Regions from separate parts of the Jeotgalibacillus malaysiensis genome, predicted to be linked through region 2. Evidence: riboswitches for the same ligand, from Rfam matches in the RefSeq annotation. Region 2 holds a riboswitch; each other region holds the start of a gene.

Region 1 (5,976 bases), 1.3 Mb from region 2:
GTGCCTGTTAAACCGGCATCATCGCTTAGTTCAATCAAGCCTGATTCTTCAAGAAGCAGTAGTGCACGTCCCAGGTTTGTCGCTTCATTTGGTACGGCAATGGTTGCGCCATCCGGTAATTCTTCTACAGAATCAACTTTTTCTGAATATAGCGCCATTGGTGCAATTACTGTAGAAGCAATTGGTGAAAGATCCAGTTCACGGTCCTCAATGAATTCATCGAAATAAGAGATTGTCTGGAAAGCGTTAAGATCAATGTCTTCTTCAGCTAACGCAATATTTGGCTGCACATAATCCGAGAAGCTGACAATTTCGATTTCAATATCTTCTTCTGCAGCTTTTTCAGCGACAAAATCCCAGATGCGCGTATCTGATCCGCTGACTCCGATTGTGACTGTTTCGCTGTCACCGCCGCATGCTGCGAGAAGTGTAGCTGTTGATGCAAGTACAAGTGTTCCAATTGTTTTTTTCATGTTGATTTCCTCCAATTAACTACGTCTGATTTTTTTAGATACGATATTTCCTGTTGTCTGAAGACCCTGAACCATCACGACCAGTATGCCGACTGTGATCAGCATCACGGCTGTATCAAAACGCTGGTAACCATATGTGATTGCCAGATCTCCAAGACCTCCGCCACCAACGGCTCCAGCCATCGCAGATGCGCCGACTAGTCCGACCGTTGCAATCGTGAGTGCCAGTACAAGTGAACTGAGTGCTTCCGGAATTAAAAATTTGAAAATAATCTGCCCCGGAGTTGCACCCATTGCTTCAGCAGCTTCAATGACACCTTTGTCTACTTCAAGCAGTGAGTTTTCAATCAGTCTTGCAATGTAAGGTCCTGCATAAAAGACAAGGGGCACAATTGCTGCAGCTGTACCAATTGAAGTCCCGACAATTAATCTTGTAATCGGTATGATGGCAACCATCAGGATAATAAATGGAACTGATCTGAATACGTTAATGACTGCATTTAAAACATTAAAGACAGCCAGGTTTTCAAGTAAATGTCCTTTTCGCGTCACAACAAGCAGAATGCCGAGCGGGAAGCCGATCAGTGATGAGAAAAGGAGTGAAAATCCAACCATCGCAAGTGTTTCCCACAGTGCTTCAATAATCTGATCTGTATTAACCAGCATGCTGTGCCACATCCTTTACATAAACGTTTTCCTGTTGAATATAGTGAAGTGCTTTCTGGATATCAGACTGCCTGCCATCAAACTCAACAATGAGGTTGCCAAATGGAATTTCCTGCAGCTCAGTGATATTGCCAAAGAGCACATTTACATCAAGGTTAAATTGTCTCGAGACCCGTGAAAGGAGTGGAGACCCGGTAGATTGACCGGTATATTGAATCCGGTACACATTTTTAAAGTTCTTTTTCTCCAGTTCCTTCACAATGCTGTCAGGCAGTTGGTCGTTCATCACTGACCGGACAAAACGTTTCGTTGTCGGATGCTGAGGGTTTGTGAATACCTCAAACACTGTGCCTTTTTCTTTAATAATTCCTTCTTCGATGACGGCAACTTTATCACAAATCTCACGGATCACTGTCATTTCATGTGTAATGATTAAGATCGTAATGTTGTACTCTTTGTTGATTTTTTTTAACAGATCCAGAATAGACTGTGTCGTCTGTGGATCGAGTGCCGATGTTGCTTCATCGCATAAAAGAATGGATGGATTCGTTGCAAGTGCACGGGCGATTCCGACACGCTGCTTTTGACCGCCTGATAATTGATCAGGATATTGATCTGCTTTATCTGCAAGTCCAACAAATGCGAGTAATTCCTCAACACGTTCACGAACCTTTTCTTTCGGCTCGCGTGTCAGTAAAAGGGGAGTAGCCACATTGTGGTACACCGTTTTGGAATTCAGCAGGTTGAAATGCTGGAAGATCATCCCGATATCTTTTCTAATCGTTCTGATTTCCTGTTTTGAATGCTGATTTAAGTCTTTTCCATGGATCAACACTCTTCCTTCTGATGGTTGTTCAAGCCAGTTTACGCAGCGAATCAGTGAGCTTTTTCCGGCCCCGCTGAAGCCAATCACCCCATAGATTTCCCCTGTTTCCACTGTAAGGTCAATTCCTTTTAACGCATGAACCGCTTCTTCGCCTTCACCATACGTTTTCTTCACATTCTCAAACTGTATCATCGGAATCCTCCTTTAAATATAAGTTAACTGGGAAATTTAATCGGATTTAATCAAATATCCTTCCCCGGCAAGTGTTTAAGGAATAAAAAAACCTCTTCCTGATAAACAAGAAGAGGCTGCATAACGCAAACACTCTTCTCATCTATCAGGCATAACGCCTGCTGGAGTTGGCACGGTGCTTACTAAGTAAGTCCGCTGCCGAGGTATCAAAGGGCCAGTCCCTCCACCTCTCTGGATAAGAAGAAATCGTTCTATTCAAATGATGTTCCTTACTTTACTATGCTGGAAAAGGGAAGTCAATAGATGTGAAGAATATTATTTTTAAAAAGTTTTTATAGTAAAATTTTCACAAACACTTAGATTAAAGAATTAAGTGCATAATGATCTATCTATACAGTAAATAATTGTGGCCAAAAACATAGAAAATTAATTGTTCAAGGTGAGGAGGAGTAAAATTGATTAAATGTATGATATTTGATTTTGATGGCCTGGTATTTGATACAGAGACTAGTGAAATTGAATCATTTAAAAAGCTGTACAGAAAATATCAGCTAACGTTCCCTATTGAAAAGTGGATGGAGGGGATCGGAAGCACTTTGAAGTTTGATCCATATGAATCCCTTATGTTGAGCTTTCCGGAAGTTAATAGAGAAGCGTCTCACTACACTCTGATTTTTCTCAAATTAGAACTTGTTTCTTACATACACAAGCTCAAACCGCTCACAAACCAACATGATATCTTCCGTATACGCAAGTCCGACCTCACTCAATTCTTTTCTGAAAAAGCGCTCATGTGCTTCTTTCCAGTAGCTGTACGTTCTGTCACCTTCACCCTCTGCAATTGCAAATTCTTCAGGGACTTCATTCATTGGCATAAGATCCACCTGAGATGTGCGGATAATTGCTAAAGGCTCATCCTTACTGCTGAGAATAATGCTGTAATCATCTACTGCCGGCAGCGGTTCATTCTCAAGTTCATAGAAAATAAGGCCCGAGCAGGTTGCTGTTTTGATCCCGTCAATAACTAACTTCGCCAGGTAATCAGGTGTCTCACCAAATTGCCAGGCAGTCACTGATGATGGCTGTTTTTTACACTGAGCGATCCAAAAATCATTCCAGTATTTCATTGATGCTGCATTCATATTCATTCTCCTAAAATTTCAACATTCAGATTAATTATAGCATTATAATGTTAATCGCGTTTTGGGGACAGGCTTGAAAAGCTTCAGGTGAAATCTGTCCCTGCCGTGTACATATGATGTGCACACTAACCTCCGTCCCCAGTATGCACATGAATACTCATCAGTGCACATGTTCCTTCTGATGACAGCACATCACCGTCTCATCATGCGGATGCGCCTCATCCTCAAGCTGAATGGTCACGTGACCGATCTTTTCATGAGCAAGTTTATGTTCAATTTCCCGCAGCAGCTCCTGACATTCATTGATGGAAAGGGTGCCGTCTACAACTGCGTGGCAGGAGAGGGCGTTATTGCCGCTTGTGATTGACCAGACGTGCAGGTCATGGATGTCTTTGATCCCGCTGACACTATTAATTGTTGCAATCACCTGCTCCAGGTCAACATTTTCAGGTGTGCCCTCCATCAGGACGTGGATGGAATCCTTCGACACGCGCCAGCCGCTGATACATACAAGCACTGCGACAATCACGCTTGCAAGAGGGTCTGCCCAGCCCCAATTAAAGAAAATAATCAGCAGAGCGGCTGTCACAGCACCGACTGATCCAAGCAGGTCACCAAGCACATGAAGAAATGTGGCACGGAGATTCAGGTTATCTTTTGTATCACCTTTACGCATCAGCAGCCATGCCACTACAACGTTGACAACCAGCCCAAGTGTAGCAATAACCAGCATTCCTGTTGACGCAATTTCCGGCGGATTACTAAAACGCTGAAAAGCCTCATAAAAAATATAGAGTGCAATCAGTACGAGTGTTACACCGTTAAATACAGCCGCTAAAATTTCAAAACGTTTGTATCCATATGTTTTATGACGGTCAGCCGCTCTTTCTCCAAGTGTAAAAGCAAGCAGTCCAACACCGAGTGAAATTGAATCACTCAGCATATGGCCGGCATCTGAAAGAAGGGCGAGACTATTTGTCAGAACCCCCCCGATAGCTTCGATAATCATGAAGCTTGTTATGATGATAAAGCTGATTAACAATGCTTTTTTATTCGATGTATGCGCATGATCATGTCCGTGTCCCATTATCATTCCTCCATCATACTTAATGGCGAGCGTGCTTAATCATCTGTTCAAGTATATTCATTACATGTTCGTCATCATGTGAATAATATAAGGTCGTGCCTTCACGGCGATACTTTACGAGCCTGAGGTTTTTTAAAAATCTCAGCTGATGTGAGACAGTCGATTGCTTCAGACTCAATGCTTCAGAAATGCCGTTTACTGAGTATTCATTCACAAAAAGCAGGTGCAGGATCCGTATTCTTGTCGGATCACCAAGCGCTTTAAATGTCTGTGAGACGACAAACAATGTTTCTTCATCAAGGTTATTCACGTGATCTGTATCCAAAAGAACACCTCCTGTATCGTTATGTGTATATATGATTATATATTCATACATTAAAATATTACAGAAGCTTTGTCAATGAGATTGAAAAAGGTACAACCTTGTATACCAGGCTGTACCTCAAAGCTATAGAAAAAACAAAATATATCCCTGCAGATAAACCTGTACCATCAGATAAAACGCAATGGCAAATTTATAATTGAATAAAAAGCTGTTCTTCACAATACTTAAACCGTTTACCGAACTCAGCACAATTGTTGGCAGGATCAGTGGTGAAATCATGATAGAAATCACACTTCCTGAAGTAATCCCAAGCAATACAATTTCAGGCGGATAGGGCACTTCGACACCCTGAAGAATTCCTGATACAAGTACAATAACCGTCAGGGGTCCAAGTCCGATAAAACCAAGGATTATGACGACAAATGGCAATACCCAAAGGAAATTCAGAAACGGGATGGCGTCTGAAACTAAAAATAAGCCATCAACGATATACTCCCCGTACCCTGACTGATTCACTGCATCAATTAAAAAACCGGCAGCGAGCAGAATAGAGAATTGCTGCGCTTTGTCCGGGACACCTGCCTTTGCATATTCCATGCTGTTCTCAACAATTTTGTAAGGCTTTTGACGAATGACAAAGTTCACAATGACCCACACAATGATCACAAGTGGAATAATGAGCAAAAGACTCGCACTCCAGATGGAATTGATCAGAAAAATAGAGCCAAACAGAGAGACGAATAAGAAGATAAATTCCCTCACTTCCCTGTTTCCACCGGGCTGCTGATGTCCTGCAATTTTAGCAAGCTGTTCCTGAATACCTGCGGTCAGATCCACTCCATATCTCCGTTCCCTGATAGATGAAGTGAAGACAGACAGCAGAATGCCGGCAAATGAAATGATAAATCCCTGCAAAATTGATAGTCCAAGTGACGCACCAAGTGCATCCACTGCGAAAATAAAGCTTGGAATACTAATGACCCACATCGTCGTTAAGGCAAAACCGCGCAACAGTCCAGTCCCTTTATAATTCTCCCAGGCCTCACCGTGCTGATCGCTCAGAAAATTGTTGATCATGCCATAGACCATTGGAATGGCGCCGAATAATAAAAAGTAAGAAATGATCTGTGTAATCATCAATATGCCAAAATAAAACTTCCTGCTCGTATTCAAGAGCTTTTGAGCAAAATGAATGACCGACTCAATATAAGGTTTTTCATCAAGCACCCAGCTGATAATCGGCACAATTAACAGCAGCGCAATCA
Region 2 (5,976 bases):
GTGCTAAATGTGTCTCAAATAGAAATTCAAATGCTTCAAGGTGCTTTTTTGCTTCAAATGCATTTTGTCCCCAGACGGTGATGCCGTGATTGCGGATTAATACACCAAATATATTTTCATCAATCTTTTCTGCCAAAAGGTCTGCAAGATCCGGAATATGAGCTGGATTTTCGATAATCGGCACCCGCAGAACAGCATCTTCTTCCCACAGATTGAATGCTTTAATGAGTTCCTGATGCTGAAAAGTAATTTCTCCTTTTTCAGCGTACAGCTCGGAAATGACATTATTGCTTACTGTGTGAACGTGAAGGGAGCAGCCGGCATCTGTCAGTTCATACACCTTTTGATGTAAAAGCGTTTCAGCTGAAGGCTTCAATCCCGTTTGTTCAACGGGCTGGCTGTTCCGGTCGACTAACAGGAAGTCTTCATCAGTCCGCTGATACTTATCCTTACCGCTTGCTGTGACTAAAAATTCAAGCGGGTCATCGGATACTTTGATCGACAGATTGCCGCTTGTACCCGGAAACCAGTATCTTGCACCAAGTGCCTCTTTAACATCTGCAAGCTCCTGCCAGCGGGCTTCAAGATCAAGTGTTTTCAACGGTGTACAACCTCCTTGGACTGTTCAAGATAAGTGACTACTTCATCAAAATGAGTAAAACGCTTATAAGGAAGGTTCAGCTCCCTGCATTTTTCCTCCAGGTAATCACCACAGACAAATACAAGATCAGCAAGCTTTGCTGCCTCCAGGTCTGTGACAGAATCACCAATGACAATTTTCTGTACATGCTCATCAACAAGCTCTCTGATGATGCTCGGCTTACAACAACCACAGTCATTTGAGCAATGTTCATCGCATGGATGCGGCCAGGTGATTCGAATTGTATTTCCCGAAAAATCACTACCGTTGCAGTAAAGCTGATTTTCAAGGTCATATGGTTTTAGCATAGGCTTTACGAAAAAGTCGATGCCGCCGCTGACGATGTTCAGGGGAACATTTTCCTTTCTTGTATAGCTGACAAAATCCCTGAATCCTTCCCGAATTTTCGCTGTTTCGACAACGTATTGAATGATCTCGTCTTTTAATGAAGAAGGGAGGGTTGCGAACATTTTTCCTACACCTTCACGGATCGATATTTCCTGGGAAAGAATCTGATCTTTAATCGGCTCCCAGCCCGGTGGATCAAAGTGCTGCATGATGGAAATAATGTTGTCGGATTTTGTAATCGTGCCATCAAAGTCACAAAAAATTACGCTCGGCATGCGCTCACCCCCACAATGCAAGTGCCTTTTCAAGCTCGGCTGATTTAGCAGCAGCGTCTTCTAAAGTGCCGCCGGCCTGCACTTCAGCGATCGCATCACGGAACGCTTTAGCCCCGGCTGCCGCACCACCCGGATGACCATGGATCCCGCCGCCTGCATTAATAATGGAGTCTTTACCGAAGTCCTCAATCAACTGAGGCACTAACCCCGGGTGAATACCTGCTGATGGCACAGGGAATGCACGCTTCAGGCGGCTGTCAGAGGTAAGTGCATCTCTGATTGCAAATGTCTCAGCTTTTTCCATCGCCACACTGCCATATGGAGAAGGGAATAGCACGAAATCTGCACCCGCGAGACGAAGCAGTTTACCGAGCAGCACCTGATTAGAAATCCCGTAAAGCGGTGAAGCCGTAAAAGCGCCGGATACAGCAGGATGCGCCATAATCGGTACATCGATATACGGATCCTCAGCCAGACTCTGCAGTGTATCAAGCCCGTAAGCGAATACGTTAAACAGAAGTGCATTTGCGCCCAGCGAAACTGCTTTTCGTGCCTTTTCTTTTAAATCAAATGTTCTTCCTGAAAGATTCACTGCATATAACGTGCGGTGACCTGTGCGCTCATATTCTTCATTCAGCACCTTCACACCACGGCGGATCCGATCCTCAAAAGGTGTGAGCGGATTATCAAATAAAATCTCATCATCCTTTACAAGGTCAACGCCACCTGCAGCCTGTGCGCGCAATTGTTCTTCAAAAAGATCTGTTCCACGTCCGATCATGCCCTTAAAAATACTCATCAGCAGCGGGCGATCGTGTACGCCAAGCTTATTTCTGATTGATTCAATCCCGAACTGTGGACCGGGGAACTGCTGCTCAAGTGCTTCATCAAGTTCAATATCAACAAGCTTTACTTCACCATCAAGTGAAAGCTTTCCAAAAATTGTGGTCAGGATTGCCGGAATATCAGCACTGAAATTTGCTGCCGGATAGGCGATTTTAATCAGTCCAGCCTTACGCTCACCTAAGTGGCCGGCTGCTGCTGAAGGTGACGTTTCACTGACAGCAACAACCTCACCCTTATGCTTTTTCAATTGCTCCTGATCAACCGCCGGCAGGTCCGTCCATGAACCGACCGTCAGTCCAAGTGCGATAGACTCAGCCTTTTTATCTAAATTTCCTTTTGCATCATGTACAAGATAAGTCGCTGTAATTTTTGACATTATAGACATCCTTTCAAAAAACAGAAATGAAAAATCCGCTCCCAAAGAGGAAGCGGACATCTAAATGAACGTTCTTCCTCTTATCCTTCAGCTGTCGCTGTGAGAATTAGCACCTTGAATCAGCGGTAAATCGCTGAAACAGGTTGCCGGGTTTCATCGGGCTCGCCCCTCCACCTGCTCTTTATAAGAGTTTATACGTATTCGGTTGGTTTTAAAATCATGTACCGAATTATGTCAGAGATCTTCAAAAACGTCAAGCCGATTTTTCAGAAAATTATATTATTGTGCTTTTAGTTTATGAGTAATATTGTGTTTGTCTCATATAATTTGGCGGGTGATTTCCGCTTCAGGGGGACGCTTTCCGCGGCCGGGCGGTGAGCCCGCAGGCTTCGCCATGCTCTGTCTCACCTGTCCCTTCCTGCCACAGGAGTCGCCCCCTTACGCTCCAATCACTCGCTGTGCAGATATCAAGAATTTTTTACAAACTAAAAAGTATGAGAAATAATTGATCAACCAACTATATATACTTTTTAAAGATAACTAAGCTGTTGACCGGAGTGTAAGGCGGCGACTCCGGGACGATTAGTGGGAAGCTGAGACCCCGCAAAGCGAAGCTTGAGGAGGCTCAGCAACCACCGTCCGGAAAGCGTCCGCCTGAAACGCAGGTCAACAGCGGTTCCCAGAAGCCCTCAAAAATAATTTTTAAAAAACTCATTGACAAAACGTCACTCTATTCCGTAAACTTGCAATTATGAATTCGAAATAACCAATAACAACCAACTACATATACCACTCTTATCGAGAGTTGGCTGAGGGAATTGGCCCTATGAAGCCCGGCAACCGGCCCGCTGTATACATTCAGCAGGGACACGGTGCTACATCCAACAGACGTAATGGTCTGAGAGATAAGAGGTCGAATCAGTCTAATTCTGCCTCTTTCTATCTTAGAAAGGGGCTTTTTATTGTTTAAAAAGGAGCGTGAAACAATGGGTAAGGCAGAACGGTTGAAAAAAGCACGGCCGCCGGTACAGAAAAATACACACGAGGGCAGACTCCCGCCAGGTCAAACGCTGACAGAAAAATTTCCGATTCTGCATGAAGGCGAGGTCCCTGAATACAATCTTGCTACATGGGATTTCACGCTGTTTGGTGAAGGTGTAACTAAAAAGAAATTCACATATGACGAGCTCATGCAGCTGCCGCAGACGACGGTTGTAAAAGATATTCACTGCGTCACAAGGTGGTCGCGATTTGATAATGCTTTTACAGGCGTCACAATCAGAGATCTGCTGAAAGACTTTGAAATTCCTGAAGGCACGAAGCACGTTATGATTTATGGAGATCATGATTATGAAGCCAACTTACCACTTGAGGATCTATTAAAAGATGACATTCTGCTCGCTCACTCCTTTGAAGGAAAGCCGCTGACAGCGAAGCATGGTTATCCATTCAGACTGGTCGTACCGCATCTGTATTTCTGGAAGAGTGTGAAGTGGATCAGAGGAATCGAGTTTTTACAGGAAGACCGCCCGGGGTTCTGGGAGCGTAACGGATTCCATAATTACGGTGAAGTATTCAGAGAAGAACGTTTTTCAGGAGAGGACTTAGACATTCCTAAAGATGAGTGGCATAAAAAAGAATTCGATTAAAGGAGAGGAACGTTAATGACAAATGTACGTGAGCATGTGTATGAACCATTTACTGATCAGAGTGTCCTCGTTTATTTAAAAAATAAGGGACTCATCACTGATAAAGAGCAGGTAACGTGTAACGAAGTTGGAGACGGGAATCTGAACTACGTGTTTATTGTGAAGGATCTGAAAACTGACAAATCACTCGTTGTGAAGCAGGCGCTGCCTTATGCAAAGGTTGTCGGTGAAAGCTGGCCGCTCTCGCTAGACCGTGCACGCATTGAACGTCAGGCACTGCAGGAAGCAGCAAAATATGTACCGGCGCTTGTACCGGAAGTATTTGATTATGACGATGACTATGCAGTAACGGTGATGGAGGACCTGTCAGATCATGTGATTCTCAGAAAAGGACTGCTTGAAGGGAACTTCTACCCCCACATTTCAGCACATATTGGCTCATACCTTGCAGAAAATCTGTTCAACGCCTCTGATGAAGCACTTGGACCGGTTGAAAAGAAAAAGCTTGCACGCCAGTTTGTAAATCCTGACCTGTGTGACATTACTGAAAAGCTCGTTTTCACAGATCCTTATCAAAATGCTGAATCGAATTCCTACCCTGAAAGCCTTCAGGAAGTAGTGGAGTCACTGTGGCAGGACGATCGTCTAATCTTTGAAGTCGCAAAATTGAAAAAACAATTCCTCACTGAAGGAGAAACATTGCTTCACGGAGACCTTCATACAGGCAGTGTGTTTGTAACGGAGGAGTCTACAAAAGTGATTGACCCTGAATTTGCATTTTATGGTCCGGCAGGATTTGATATCGGTGCATTCATTGCCAACCTGACGCTCAACTATATCGCACAACAGGAAAGAGCGGATGAAAATAAGCGTACTGAAATCAGTGAGTACCTGCTTGAGGCAATTGAACAGACGTGGGCAGTATTTGAAAAGCGCTACCGCGAGCTGCTGCTTGAAAAAGGGTTTGAAGAAAGACAGCGCACTGATCAGTATGCAGATTATGTGCTTGAAAAGATCTGGCAGGATACGCTCGGATTTGCCGGCTGTAAAACGATCCGACGAATCATCGGACTGGCGCACGTTGAAGATATCGATGGAATTGAAGACGAAGCGGGCAGACTGCAGGCGCAGCAGCGTGCGATTGAAACTGGCAGATCACTGATTTTTAACCGTACAGTATGGCGTTCACCGAAAAGCCTGACTGCTTATCTGAAGGGGCTGGCAAAATGACAAACTTTATTAAACCGGTCATCTGGGAAGGCGGTGCGATCCGTCTGTTGAATCAGCAGAAGCTTCCCGGAGAAGTGGAATATATCTTTTTAAAAACGATTGAAGATGTATGGGACAGCATTACGCAATTAAAAGTAAGAGGCGCGCCTGCAATCGGTATTACTGCTGCTTATGGCCTTGCTTTATGGGCAAAAACCAGCGGGCTGACTGAGCCAGGTTTGTTAAAAGCAGAACTTGCTGTAAAAGCAGCTTATCTCAATTCATCCCGCCCGACTGCTGTCAATCTTTCCTGGGCGCTTCAAAGATTACTGAAATCAACTGAAGAAGAAAACTCTGCTGCAAAAGTGATTGAGCGTCTTGAAACAGAAGCGATCCTGATTCAGCAGCAGGATGAGGAAACGTGTAAGCGCATTGGGGAGTACGGCTTTTCGCTGCTTCCTGATCATGCAACGGTTCTCACGCACTGCAACACTGGCGCAATTGCAACGTCGAAATACGGAACAGCACTCGGCGCGTTTTATATCGCAAAAGAACGCGGGTCTGACATTCACGTGTATGCAACTGAGACAAGACCTGTTTTACAGGGAGCCAGACTGACTGCATGGGAGCTTC
Region 3 (5,976 bases), 1.4 Mb from region 2:
GATCTTCCCCATAGAATAATGGAGTTAAAAACATCTTCAAGCGCTTCTCCACTCTCAGTCAGTTTGTACTCATAACGGGGTGGATGATCCGAATATAAAGAAGCTGAGATTAACCCACTGCTTTCAAGATACTTGAGGCGATCTGAAAGAAGATTGGATGAGATTCCGTTCAGTTCCTTTTTTAATTCACTAAACGTTTTGTGACCGACCAGAATTTCATGAACGATTAATAATGTCCAGCGATCACCGATTATGTTTAAGGTTTGGGCAATATTACAAGGCAAGTCATATGTGGCTTTCATTGTTGTCCCTCCAGGCTTTTTACAATATATAGATCATAACATATTTAAAATTTGTAACAAGGTTGATTTTTTGAACTTAGTATAATAATATAACCCTAACAGCTAAAGCTGATTATTTTCATCGGAATTATTCATTTTTAAAAAAGGAGCGGATAAAATGAGTTTATATCTAGTGGAATCAACGTTAAAAACAGCAATCAGTCAGAAGGAAGATTTTGAAAAAGAAGTGTCATCTTTGAAGTCTGCATTTGCCTCTCAGAACATTAACCTGATTGAAGTTCAGGTGTCTAAAGACTTCAGCCGAGTATTCTACATTTTTGAAGCAGAAGCAGCTGACCAGCTTGAATCATTACTAAAAGAACATGACCTACAGATTGATCTGTTAAAAGAAGTCAGAATCGTCGGGAAAGATCTTGATGAAGTGAAGAAGGAAGCAAATAACGTGAATTACCTTGTTGAATGGAACCTTCCTGAAGACCTGACGATGGATCAGTATTTAGCGCGCAAAAAGAAAAATTCAGTGCATTACGCAGAAGTACCGGAAGTATCATTTGCAAGAACGTATGTATGTGAGGACATGTCTAAGTGTCTCTGCTTTTATGATGCACCGGATGAAGATGCAGTTAAGCGTGCACGTGAAGCAGTGAATACACCACTTGATTCAATTACAGAAATCAACAAGTAACAATCATCTCCGGGTATGGAGTCCCGGAGATTTTTCACAGGATCAATCAGACAGGAGGCAGACACATGCTGAAGGAAAGCACTGAGGTTGAAAAGATTGTCAGACCTTTAATTGCAGATAAATTAAAACCTCATGTAAAGAAAGTGGATGCAGAAGCATTTTACGCAGAAGAATATTTAAAAAGCCTGGGCGGAGCCGGTTTATTGAATTCTCCGGGTCATGTAGCAGCGGAAGTCGTTGCGAAAGAAATGACAGTGGTAGAAGAAACGGCAAAAAGCTGTATGACAACTGCTTTCAACCTCTGGTGCCATTTAGCTTCTTTGACATATGTGCGAAGCAGTGCAAATAAAGAGCTGAAGGATAAACTGCTGAGACTGCTTGAAGATGGCTCTACGCTTGGAGCAACAGGGCTTTCCAATCCGATGAAATCCTATGCAGGTCTTGAAACACTCCACCTGAAAGCTGATAAAACAGATGATGGATATATCCTGAATGGGAGCCTGCCCTCAGTGTCTAACCTCGGCTCAGACCACTGGTTTGGCATAGTCGCCTCAACTGATCAAGGCAATGAGGTAATGGCGCTCGTCTCATGTGGAATTGAAGGATTAATAATGAAAGAAAAAGCAGAATATCTCGGTGTGAACGGCAGTGCAACATATGCCTGCCAGCTCAAAGACGTTCATATCCCTTCGACATATATCATTTCAGAAGACGCATCAGAATTTGTTAAAAAGATTCGTCCATACTTCGTACTTTATCAGATCCCACTTGGATTTGGTGTGACTGATGCCTCCATCAAATCGATTGAAAAAGCTTCAGCAAAACAAAATGGAGCAAACGCCTATCTATCTGTACAGGCAGATGAACTCGCCGAAGAGCTTGAGAAGCTGCGTAAACGTGCAGATCATTTGGTTAAAGACATTGACTGGTCAGAGATTTTAAAGGTTCGCCTTGAAGCAGTTAAGCTGACTTTAAAAGCCGTACAGGCAGATATGCTTCATAACGGCGGTCCCGCTTACCTTCAGAAAAGCCACCCGGCAAGAAGGCTCAGAGAAGCATACTTTTTTGCCAATCTTACCCCCACTATCAGACATCTTGAAAAAATGCTCGCGAACTAATCAAACGTCGTCAATCGGCGTTTTTTTATTTGTAGTAAAATAGAAACAGTAAAGCATTTTCAGAAGGGAAGGATATATATGATTACATGGAATGAAGAAACAGTGATCAATGCTAATATTGAACATGTGTGGGAATTATTTAAAGACAGGAACATTAAAAGGATTATGCCAAAGGTCATTTCACATGAACTTGTGGAGGGTGAGGAAACAGCGGCTGGCGCAAAGCATCAGCAGACCTACGGTGAAGGAAAACGTGTTGAAACCTATATTGTACATACCCTTGCCTATGAAGAACATGAGGAAGAGAAATATAAGAAGGTTAACTTCGTATTGGGTAAAGCCTTTGACACGACATTTTCATTCAGACTGCTAAAAGAAAATGAGGAGCAGACAAGACTCATCTATGAAGGGGAAAACAAAGGAGCTAACTTTGTCGGGAAAGCGATGCTGAAGCTTGCCGGCAAAAAGCAGGATAATAAAGTTGTGCTCGAGTTCCTTGAGAGAGTAAAGAACGAAGCTGAAAGCGTCTGAAGTGTGATTGAATATTCTCAATTTAACTGATTCTGTTGACTTATCCGACTGAATCACTTATATTTCTACAATCATTAAAAACTTTATAACATCTTCTTATGATGAGAGGCGGAGGGACTGGCCCTTTGAAGCCTCGGCAGCAGACTCGCCATTTGAGTACTGTGCCAATTCCAGCAGGCGTCTGCCTGAGAGATAAGAAAAGCTGTTTGCTTATTCAAGCCTCTTCTTTTTCTTATTGGAGAGGTTTTTTTGTGCCCAAAAACCTCTCCAATGTGTACTTCAACCCGAAATGGGTACATTTTGCAAGACCAGGATACGAGACTATTTCAGGAGGCTATGAGAATGAATCAGGAGAATATTCAGAGCAATCCGCTCGCACTTATTCCGTTTGGCGTATTTATTTTACTTTTTATCGGATCAGGTATTATAACAGGAGACTTTTACTTCATGCCTGTATTGGTTGCGTTGTTTACAGCGATTTTAGTCGCCATGTTGATGAATAGAAAAACAGATTTTCAGACGAAAACAATGCAACTGGCTAAAGGCGGGGGACATCCGAACATTATTTTAATGGTGGTGATCTTCCTTTTAGCCGGTGCGTTCGCTTCAGTCGCAGAAGGTGCCGGTGCTGTTGATTCAACGGTTAACCTTGGACTTTCACTGCTGCCGCAAAATCTGCTGATTGTTGGTCTGTTCGTGATTGCATGCTTTATCTCTATTTCAATGGGGACATCTGTTGGAACAATTGTGGCACTGGCGCCAATTGGACTCGGACTGTCAGAGCAGACCGATATCGGCGTGGCGCTTGCGATGGGTGCAATTGTCAGTGGTGCAATGTTTGGTGATAACCTGTCAATCATTTCTGATACAACGATTGCAGCAGTCCGTACGCAGGGAACAAAAATGAAGGATAAATTTAAGGTCAACATTTTTATTGTTTTACCTGCAGCAATTATCACAGCGATCATTTTCGGTGTATTGACTAGTGGTAACAGCGCTTCTCTTGATGGGGATAACCCGTATAATTTAGTGCAGGTACTGCCTTATCTGGGCGTATTAATTTTTGCTGTTGCCGGGGCAAATGTGATTCTTGTTTTACTCGGCGGAATCATTTTTGCAGGAATTGTTGGACTGGCGCTCGGCGAGTACGGCTTTATGGACTTGATTGGACTGATTGGAGACGGCTTTACAAATATGCAGGAGCTTGCGATGATCGCAATTCTGCTTGGTGGACTTGTAGAGCTGATCAGAGTAAATGGCGGAATTGAATTCCTGCTTCAATCAGTAACAAAGCGCGTGAAATCAAAAAAAGGTGGAGAAGCAGGGATCGCCGGTCTCGTTGGAACAGTAAACCTTGCTACAGCTAACAACACCATTTCGATTATTACTGCAGGACCACTCGCAAAACAGATCGCAGATGAGTACGGAATTGATAAACGCAGATCAGCGAGTTTACTGGATATTTTCTCAAGTTCAGTGCAGGGCGTGATCCCATACGGCGCACAGCTTCTCGCCGTTGCAGGTGTCGCAGGGATTTCCCCGGCTGAAATTGTACCGTACTGTATTTACCCGATTCTGATTGCACTTGCCGGTGTAATAGCGATCGCGATTCAGTTTCCAAGATTTAAAGAGAAAAGTGCATAGTTATTGGTGTAGTGGAACACCCCGATTCAGTGGAGATGCTGCGTCGGGGTGTTTTTTGTGTGCGAAAGGAAGTTGGCGTAGGTCAAATGACACTATTTCCTGAAAGGCATTTGAAATTTTATGAACCGCATATGTTATCTCCTGAACAATGCATGTTATCTCCTGAACCAGTACCTGCACTACACACAACCCCCCCACCAAAAACCCCCTTGCAAAATCCACCCTCATGTAATAACATTGAAAGCACTTACATATAAGGTCATCTGATGACCTTATGACACTAATGCAGAACAAAGGGATTTTACGAAAAAGGGGATGGTTGTGATGGCGCTTGGGACGCTGGCACTGTTTGCTTTAGTGCCGATTTTAACAGTATTGGTTTTTCTCGTGGTGTTGAGGTGGCCTGCGAAGTATGCGATGCCGCTTGCGTTTGCTGTAACAGTAGCGATGGCTTTATTTGTCTGGGATGTACCGGGTAACCAGATTGCGGCTGCGAGTACAAAAGGGGTCGTAACAGCACTTGAAGTGTTGTTCATTGTATTCGGTGCCGTACTGATGCTGAATACGCTAAAGGAAAGTGGTGCAATTCAGACGATTAGACAGGGGTTTATTGATATTTCACCTGATAGGCGGATTCAGGCGATTATTATCTGCTGGCTTTTCGGTTCATTTATTGAAGGGGCATCAGGTTGGGGAACGCCTGCAGCTGTACTTGCGCCGCTATTAGTGGCAATTGGTTTTCCTGCGATGGGGGCAGTTATGGTAGCACTGATTATCCAGTCGACGCCGGTTTCTTACGGGGCTGTTGGTACACCGATTCTGATCGGGGTGTCATCAGGGCTGACAGGATCAGATGCTGTAAATGCCGAGGCTTCAGCGCTTGGCGTGAATTTTAATGAATACATACAGATGATCGGCGGTCAGGTGGCGATTTTTCATGGCATCGTCGGACTGCTGATTCCGCTTTTTATGGTCATGATGCTGACATTTTTCTTTGGAGAGAAGAAATCTCTGAAGGCTGGAGCGGAGGTATGGAAGTTTGCATTATTTGCAGGACTTGCTTTTACGATTCCTTATGCGCTTGTGGCAAATCTGCTTGGTCCTGAGTTTCCGTCATTATTTGGCGGGCTGATTGGTCTGGCGATTGTGGTGCCGGCTGCGAAAAGAGGATTTCTTTTACCGAAAACGCAGTGGGATTTTCCACCGGAGTCTCAGTGGGACCCTGAATGGACGGGTTCGCTTAAAGCAGACAGCTTAAAGCCTGCCAACGTTTCACCTTTTAAAGCATGGTTCCCGTATATTCTGATGGGGCTTCTGCTTGTGTTAACACGTTTTGGCACGCTGCCGTTTGGCAATTGGCTGAAGACACTTGAGCTGTCTGCATCCGAAGTATTCGGCACGCAGATCTCAATTGTGAGTACGCCATTATTTTTACCGGGATTTATTATGATATTGATGTCTATTATGGGGTATTTCCTTTACAGTATGAATAAGGAAACTTATGGAACAGCTGTAAAAAATACGACAGTAATGATTATCAGCGCTGCACCGGCACTACTTTTTGCGGTCCCGATGGTGCAGGTATTTATTAATTCAGATGTTAATGCAACAGGATATATGAGTATGCCCCTCGTGCTTGCTGAAGCGGTATCAGCCATGGTGGGTGAGAACTGGCCGCTTGTGGCACCTGCTATCG
Region 4 (5,976 bases), 810 kb from region 2:
GGACAAATACCGGAATTCACTCATTGTAATGAACTGACAGTCTGTTCGTGGATAGGATACAAGCTTTTTTTCATATAAATCCTGTACGGTTTTCAGCACGTTTGAAGGACTGTATTTGTATCGTCTGTTCATTTTTGCCTGAAGTGAAGACAGACTGTGCAGACTCGGTGCCTGCATTTTCTTCAGCTTCTTCTCAGCCTTTACGACTGTTCCTTTTAACTCGGCTCCATGTTCAATTCTGTGCTGTTTGAGCGTCTTCTCTGCTTCTTCCTTCTTTTTAAAAGTAGTACCATGCTTAGTCTGAAATGCCTTTCCGCTTTCTTTATGATCAGCAAGCAGTTGAAAAAACGGCTCTGGTTTAAAGTTTTCAATTTCATGCTGCCGCTGCCAGATCATATAAAGCGTTGGTGTCTGAACACGCCCGAGACTGAATGGTCCGTCGACACCTCTTTCTTGTAAAAGGAGCGTGTAGAGCCTCGAAATATTCATACCAACAAGCCAGTCACTTACCTGTCTCGTCTGCGCTTCATCATATAATGAAAGATAATCATCACCATTACGCAGCTCCTGAAACCCTTTTCTGATGACGTCTTTTTCAAGCGAGTTAATCCATAAACGCTTAGTCGGCTTATGCATCATGCCTGCCTGCTCTATAATGGACCGTGCGATATTCTCCCCTTCTCTGTCACTATCAGTTGCAACTACAATCTGATCGGCTTTTCTGAGAAGCCCTTTGACAATATTGAATTGCGCACGCTTCGCATAAGGGACGGTGAATTTGAATTCTTCCGGGATCATCGGCAGCGTATCAAGCTTCCACTTCTTCCATTCCGGTTTATATTTCTGAGGCTCTTCAAGTGACACTAAATGTCCGAAGCCCCACGTAATCGCCGCTCCTCCCGGGAACAGTGAATCTTCTATATGAAAATAACCATCTGTTTTTCTGGATGTTTGAAAAGCATCTGCATAGCTTTTCGCCTGTGAAGGTTTTTCTGCGAGAATGACTGTAAACAAAGGAATTCCTCCTAGTATTGGTCCGAAGCATCAATCGGGGATTTGTGACCTTATCATATCATGGGACGGGTGAGATGGCGAACACTTATTCTGGTGTGGCATGATCGTAGCGTTGGTTCGAAGAATTTTCGCTAGTGGTTCGGAAAATACATGCTATTGTTCAGAGAATAACTGTTGATGTTCAAAGAATAAACATGATGCTTCATAAAATCTCGTGACATGTTCGCAGAATCGTGTAATTTGACCTATGCCCAACCCATAAAAAAATCCAGAATATATCATGGAAGATATATTCCGGACCGTTTCATTCCTATTATGCGTTTGCACCCTTCTTCAAAGCATCAGCTTTATCTGTTCTTTCCCATGGAAGGTCAAGATCATTACGGCCGAAGTGTCCGTAAGCAGCTGTCTGTTTGTAGATCGGACGGCGAAGGTCAAGCATTTTAATGATGCCTGCAGGACGAAGGTCAAAGTGATTACGGATCAGATCAACAAGTGTATCCTCTTCCACTTTACCAGTTCCAAATGTGTTAACAGAAATTGATACAGGCTGTGCTACGCCGATTGCGTAAGCAAGCTGTACTTCACATTTATCAGCAAGACCTGCAGCAACGATGTTTTTCGCTACGTAACGTGCAGCATAAGCACCTGAGCGGTCAACCTTTGTTGCATCCTTACCTGAGAATGCACCACCGCCGTGACGAGCATATCCTCCGTACGTATCTACGATGATTTTACGGCCAGTCAGACCTGCATCTCCCTGAGGTCCTCCAATAACAAAGCGGCCAGTCGGGTTAATGAAGTATTTCGTATCTTCATCGATTAGCTCTGCCGGTACAACGTGATTAATCACATGTTCCTTCAGGTTACGCTGAATACGCTCAAGGCTGACTTCCGGATGATGCTGCGTTGAGATAACAATTGTATCTACGCGCACCGGCTTGTCATTTTCATCATATTCAACTGTTACCTGTGTCTTACCATCCGGACGAAGGTAAGGAAGAATATCTTCTTTACGCACTTCAGTCAGACGGCGTGACAATTTGTGTGCAAGTGAGATTGGCAGTGGCATCAGTTCAACTGTTTCGTTATTTGCATAACCGAACATAAGCCCCTGATCGCCTGCACCGATTGATTCGATTTCAGCATCAGTCATCTGGCTTTCACGGTCTTCTAGTGCACGGTCAACTCCTGCTGCGATGTCAGGTGACTGCTCATCAATTGAAGTTAGTACTGCACAAGTATCCGCATCAAAACCATACTTAGCACGTGTATAGCCGATTTCTTTAATCGTTTCACGCACGATCTTAGGGATATCTACATAAGTAGAAGTTGAGATTTCTCCCGCTACCAGAACAAGTCCGGTTGTAACAGAAGTTTCGCACGCCACTCGGGCATTCGGATCATCTTTCAGTATTGCATCAAGAATTGAATCAGAAATCTGATCACAGATTTTATCCGGATGTCCCTCAGTTACGGACTCGGATGTAAATAAACGACGTTTTACAGACATATAAGTCTCCTCCTTGTGAAGCAAATAGTCGACGGTACTCATTACCCTTAGAGATCGAACGTTAACCTACAAGATCATCCAAGTTTCGGCATAAAATAAAAGAAACCTCTCCTCAAATCACGTTCATGAGGAAAGGTTCATAATCAGTTCGCCTTTCACTCTTATCGTTCAAGACACACGTCTTGCTTCAGGTTAGCACCTTCGCTCCAAATGTTTGGACCGCAAAAGCATCATGCTTTTTTGCGGAGCAGGTTGCTGGGTTTCATAGGGCCTGTCCCTCCACCAGCTCGGGATAAGAGTATCCGTTCAAAAAACTATCATACGGAAATGAATGTGTAATGTCAATCATAATATACAATTATAGATGAGAAGTTTAGTGCTTATTTAAGTTGGCTGATGATTTCCGCTTCAGGGGGACGCTTTCCGCGGCCGGGCGGTGAGCCCGCAGGCTTCGCCATGCTCGGTCTCACACGTCCCTTCCTGCCGCAGGAGTCGCCCCCTTACGCTGCAATCATCATCTGTGCAGAAAAAAATGGGCATTATTAAAATGATTGATTTAATATCCACAGCGTTGATCGCAGTAGAAGGCGGCGACTCCGGGACGATTAGTTGGAAGCTGAGACCCCACAGCCGAAGGCGAGGAGGTCTAATGGAGCCACAAAACGGCTCATCCAGGAAAGCGTCCGCCTGAAACGGAGATCAGACGCCAGATTATTAAATTTAAACTAAATAAGAATTTTTAACGAAATCGCCAATTAGTATAGACTATTCATTTGAATGTGTTATACTAATTTCGAACAAAGGTGAATGACTTACTGAAAAGGTGGGAGATAACATGACAACAATCCGAAACACTTCAGAATTAAAAGAACTATTAATGAGCGAACGCGTGAATAAGAACCTTTCTGTACCTCAGCTTGTGGAGAAGGTATTAATGAGAGAAGAAGGCACATTAACTTCTACAGGCGCTGTAAGAGCTGAAACAGGTAAATACACCGGCCGCTCACCTAAAGATAAATTTATTGTGGATGAAGCCTCTGTACGTGACAAGATTGACTGGGGTAAAGTTAATCAGCCGATCTCTGAGGATTCATTTGACCGTTTATATACGAAAGTACTGAACCACCTTGGTGAAAAAGAAGAAGTATTTGTTTTTGAAGGGTTCGCAGGAGCTGATGCTGCTTCCCGCCTTCCGATCCGTGTAGTGAACGAGCGAGCATGGCATAATCTTTTTGCTCACCAGCTGTTTATAAGAGCTCAAAAAGGTGAAGCGTGGACGAGTCAGAATGAAGCGCCGTTTACAATTCTTTCTGCTCCATCTTTAAAAGCTGACCCTGAAACAGATGGTACAAATTCTGAAACATTTGTGATTGTATCATTTGAACAGCGCACGATTTTAATCGGGGGCACGGAATATGCAGGAGAAATGAAAAAATCCATTTTCTCAGTGATGAATTACCTGTTGCCACAAAATGACATTTTACCAATGCACTGCTCAGCAAACGTTGGGGCAGAAGGTGATGTTGCATTATTCTTCGGACTTTCCGGCACTGGTAAAACGACGCTTTCAGCAGACGCTGACCGCAAGCTTATTGGGGATGATGAGCACGGCTGGTCTGATAATGGCGTATTTAATATTGAAGGCGGATGCTACGCAAAGTGCATTAACCTATCAGAGGAAAAAGAGCCGCAGATTTTCGATGCGATCCGATTTGGTTCAGTACTTGAGAATGTCGTGCTTGACCCTGAAACACATGAAGCTGACTATGATGATTCTTCATTAACTGAAAATACGCGTGCCGCATACCCCTTGCAGGCAATGAGAAATATTGTGGATCCTAGCAGAGCCGGTCACCCGAATACAATTGTATTCCTGACTGCTGACGCATTTGGTGTACTGCCTCCGATCGCAAAGCTGACTAAAGAACAGGCAATGTATCACTTCCTGAGCGGCTATACATCTAAGCTTGCCGGCACTGAAAGAGGCATTACGGAGCCGGAAGCAACGTTCTCAACGTGCTTTGGATCTCCATTCCTTCCACTTGAACCGACTGTATACGCTGAAATGCTTGGTAAAAAGCTTGAAGAGCATGATGCTGAAGTATACCTCGTCAATACCGGCTGGACTGGCGGTGCTTACGGGACGGGATCACGTATGAAACTTGGATATACCAGAGCAATGGTCAGAGCTGCTCTTCACGGTGAGCTTGCAAATGCGGAAACTGCAAGCAACGGATTATTCGGACTTGAAACGCCGCTTCACGTACCGGGTGTTCCTGATGATGTACTGCAGCCTCGTTTTGCATGGAAGAATGAAAGCGAATACGAAGAAAAAGCAATGGAGCTTGCACTGAAGTTTAAAGAAAACTTTAAGAAGTTCACAAGCGTGGATGAGCGGATTGCCAGACTTGGCGGACCAATCGTATAAAATAAATAAAGCGTATCGGCACCTTGCCGATACGCTTTTTAATTTGTAGACTCGAGTGATTTCATTTCAAAATAGATGAGTGTTTTCTGATCGCTCCATTCAAGCTTATAAATTTCTGCGATCCCCCTCACTTCACCGGCAATTGAGTTTTTCACTTCAAGTGGGATATGCATCGGATACAGCCTGTACTCACCCTTCTCCAGCTTAAAAAAGTTATTGTCAATTCTCTCTTCTTTTCCTTTGGTCACAATCATTGTATTTAACTCTAATGGCATGCCCATGTCGTTCAGCTCCTTTGTTTTTTCATCCAGTCCGTTAGTTTCTTCACTGTGGCAATATTATCGAGCGGTGGAAATGCATGATGGAAATCAGTATAATACCAGCTCTCTACTGATTTATTATGCTCCTTCAACTTCTCTTCCAGTTGATATGCGTGCTCAGGTGATACATTGTCATCCAGCTCACCGTGAATAATGAGCACCGGGCAGTTGAGCTTATCAATTTCATTCAGTGGTGTTCGCCAGGTATAAGCTTCAGGCACCTTTGCTGGTGAACCACCAATGACGCGCTTCATCATTCTTCTCATATCCTTTCGCTCCTGATAAGTCAGCACCATATCAGAAACGCCATTCCATGTGACAACCGAGGAAATTCCAGCATCCTCAATGCCTGCAAGCAGTGCCATAACACCGCCTCGCGAGAAGCCGAACACATGCAGGTGACCTGAAAACGACGGATGATTTCTTAAAATGATATTACCATTAACTGCGTCCATCCTGTCTTCACCAGCAAAATCCTCATTCCCTTCTCCCCCTCTGTTACCACGGTAATAAGGGGCAAACACGATAAATCCCTGTGAGGCAAACTGGGCAATTCTTGATGGGCGGACCATACCGATTCCCTTGATTCCGCCACGCAGATACAAAAAGCCGTCATACTTCCCTTCCTGAGCAGGCTCTGCCAGCAAGCCTTTCACTTTCAAACCTTCAGACCAGTAAAGCACTTCATGCATCACAATGTG

What was found. Region 2 has a riboswitch for S-adenosylmethionine ahead of LG330_RS16740 (sulfite oxidase-like oxidoreductase). Riboswitches for the same ligand answer to the same signal wherever they lie in the genome.
Region 1: linked by a shared signal. The riboswitch ahead of LG330_RS05490 (methionine ABC transporter ATP-binding protein) and the one ahead of LG330_RS16740 (sulfite oxidase-like oxidoreductase) in region 2 are both predicted to bind S-adenosylmethionine.
Region 3: linked by a shared signal. The riboswitch ahead of LG330_RS05645 (Na+/H+ antiporter NhaC family protein) and the one ahead of LG330_RS16740 (sulfite oxidase-like oxidoreductase) in region 2 are both predicted to bind S-adenosylmethionine.
Region 4: linked by a shared signal. The riboswitch ahead of metK (methionine adenosyltransferase) and the one ahead of LG330_RS16740 (sulfite oxidase-like oxidoreductase) in region 2 are both predicted to bind S-adenosylmethionine.

What each region holds. Positions count from the first base shown of each region.
Region 1 covers NZ_CP085252.1:961,176-967,151, forward strand. Annotated here, with positions in the region: gene LG330_RS05480 (MetQ/NlpA family ABC transporter substrate-binding protein) at 1-473, opposite strand, end outside; gene LG330_RS05485 (methionine ABC transporter permease) at 489-1,139, opposite strand; gene LG330_RS05490 (methionine ABC transporter ATP-binding protein) at 1,129-2,157, opposite strand; SAM riboswitch class I at 2,293-2,399, opposite strand; gene LG330_RS05495 (ASCH domain-containing protein) at 2,841-3,299, opposite strand; gene LG330_RS05500 (cation diffusion facilitator family transporter) at 3,460-4,386, opposite strand; gene LG330_RS05505 (ArsR/SmtB family transcription factor) at 4,406-4,711, opposite strand; gene LG330_RS05510 (hypothetical protein) at 4,835-5,976, opposite strand, start outside.
Region 2 covers NZ_CP085252.1:3,220,714-3,226,689, reverse strand. Annotated here, with positions in the region: gene LG330_RS16755 (methylthioribulose 1-phosphate dehydratase) at 1-601, opposite strand, end outside; gene LG330_RS16750 (2-hydroxy-3-keto-5-methylthiopentenyl-1-phosphate phosphatase) at 598-1,263, opposite strand; gene LG330_RS16745 (2,3-diketo-5-methylthiopentyl-1-phosphate enolase) at 1,268-2,485, opposite strand; SAM riboswitch class I at 2,563-2,675, opposite strand; SAM riboswitch class I at 3,278-3,397, shown strand; gene LG330_RS16740 (sulfite oxidase-like oxidoreductase) at 3,472-4,134, shown strand; gene mtnK (S-methyl-5-thioribose kinase) at 4,150-5,364, shown strand; gene mtnA (S-methyl-5-thioribose-1-phosphate isomerase) at 5,361-5,976, shown strand, end outside.
Region 3 covers NZ_CP085252.1:991,632-997,607, forward strand. Annotated here, with positions in the region: gene LG330_RS05625 (winged helix-turn-helix transcriptional regulator) at 1-302, opposite strand, end outside; gene LG330_RS05630 (DUF4242 domain-containing protein) at 460-987, shown strand; gene LG330_RS05635 (acyl-CoA dehydrogenase family protein) at 1,053-2,105, shown strand; gene LG330_RS05640 (SRPBCC family protein) at 2,184-2,636, shown strand; SAM riboswitch class I at 2,730-2,835, shown strand; gene LG330_RS05645 (Na+/H+ antiporter NhaC family protein) at 2,907-4,280, shown strand; gene LG330_RS05650 (L-lactate permease) at 4,605-5,976, shown strand, end outside.
Region 4 covers NZ_CP085252.1:2,412,172-2,418,147, forward strand. Annotated here, with positions in the region: gene LG330_RS12875 (DNA topoisomerase 3) at 1-1,014, opposite strand, end outside; gene metK (methionine adenosyltransferase) at 1,328-2,527, opposite strand; SAM riboswitch class I at 2,686-2,826, opposite strand; gene pckA (phosphoenolpyruvate carboxykinase (ATP)) at 3,363-4,955, shown strand; gene LG330_RS12890 (DUF2584 family protein) at 4,994-5,236, opposite strand; gene LG330_RS12895 (alpha/beta hydrolase family protein) at 5,242-5,967, opposite strand.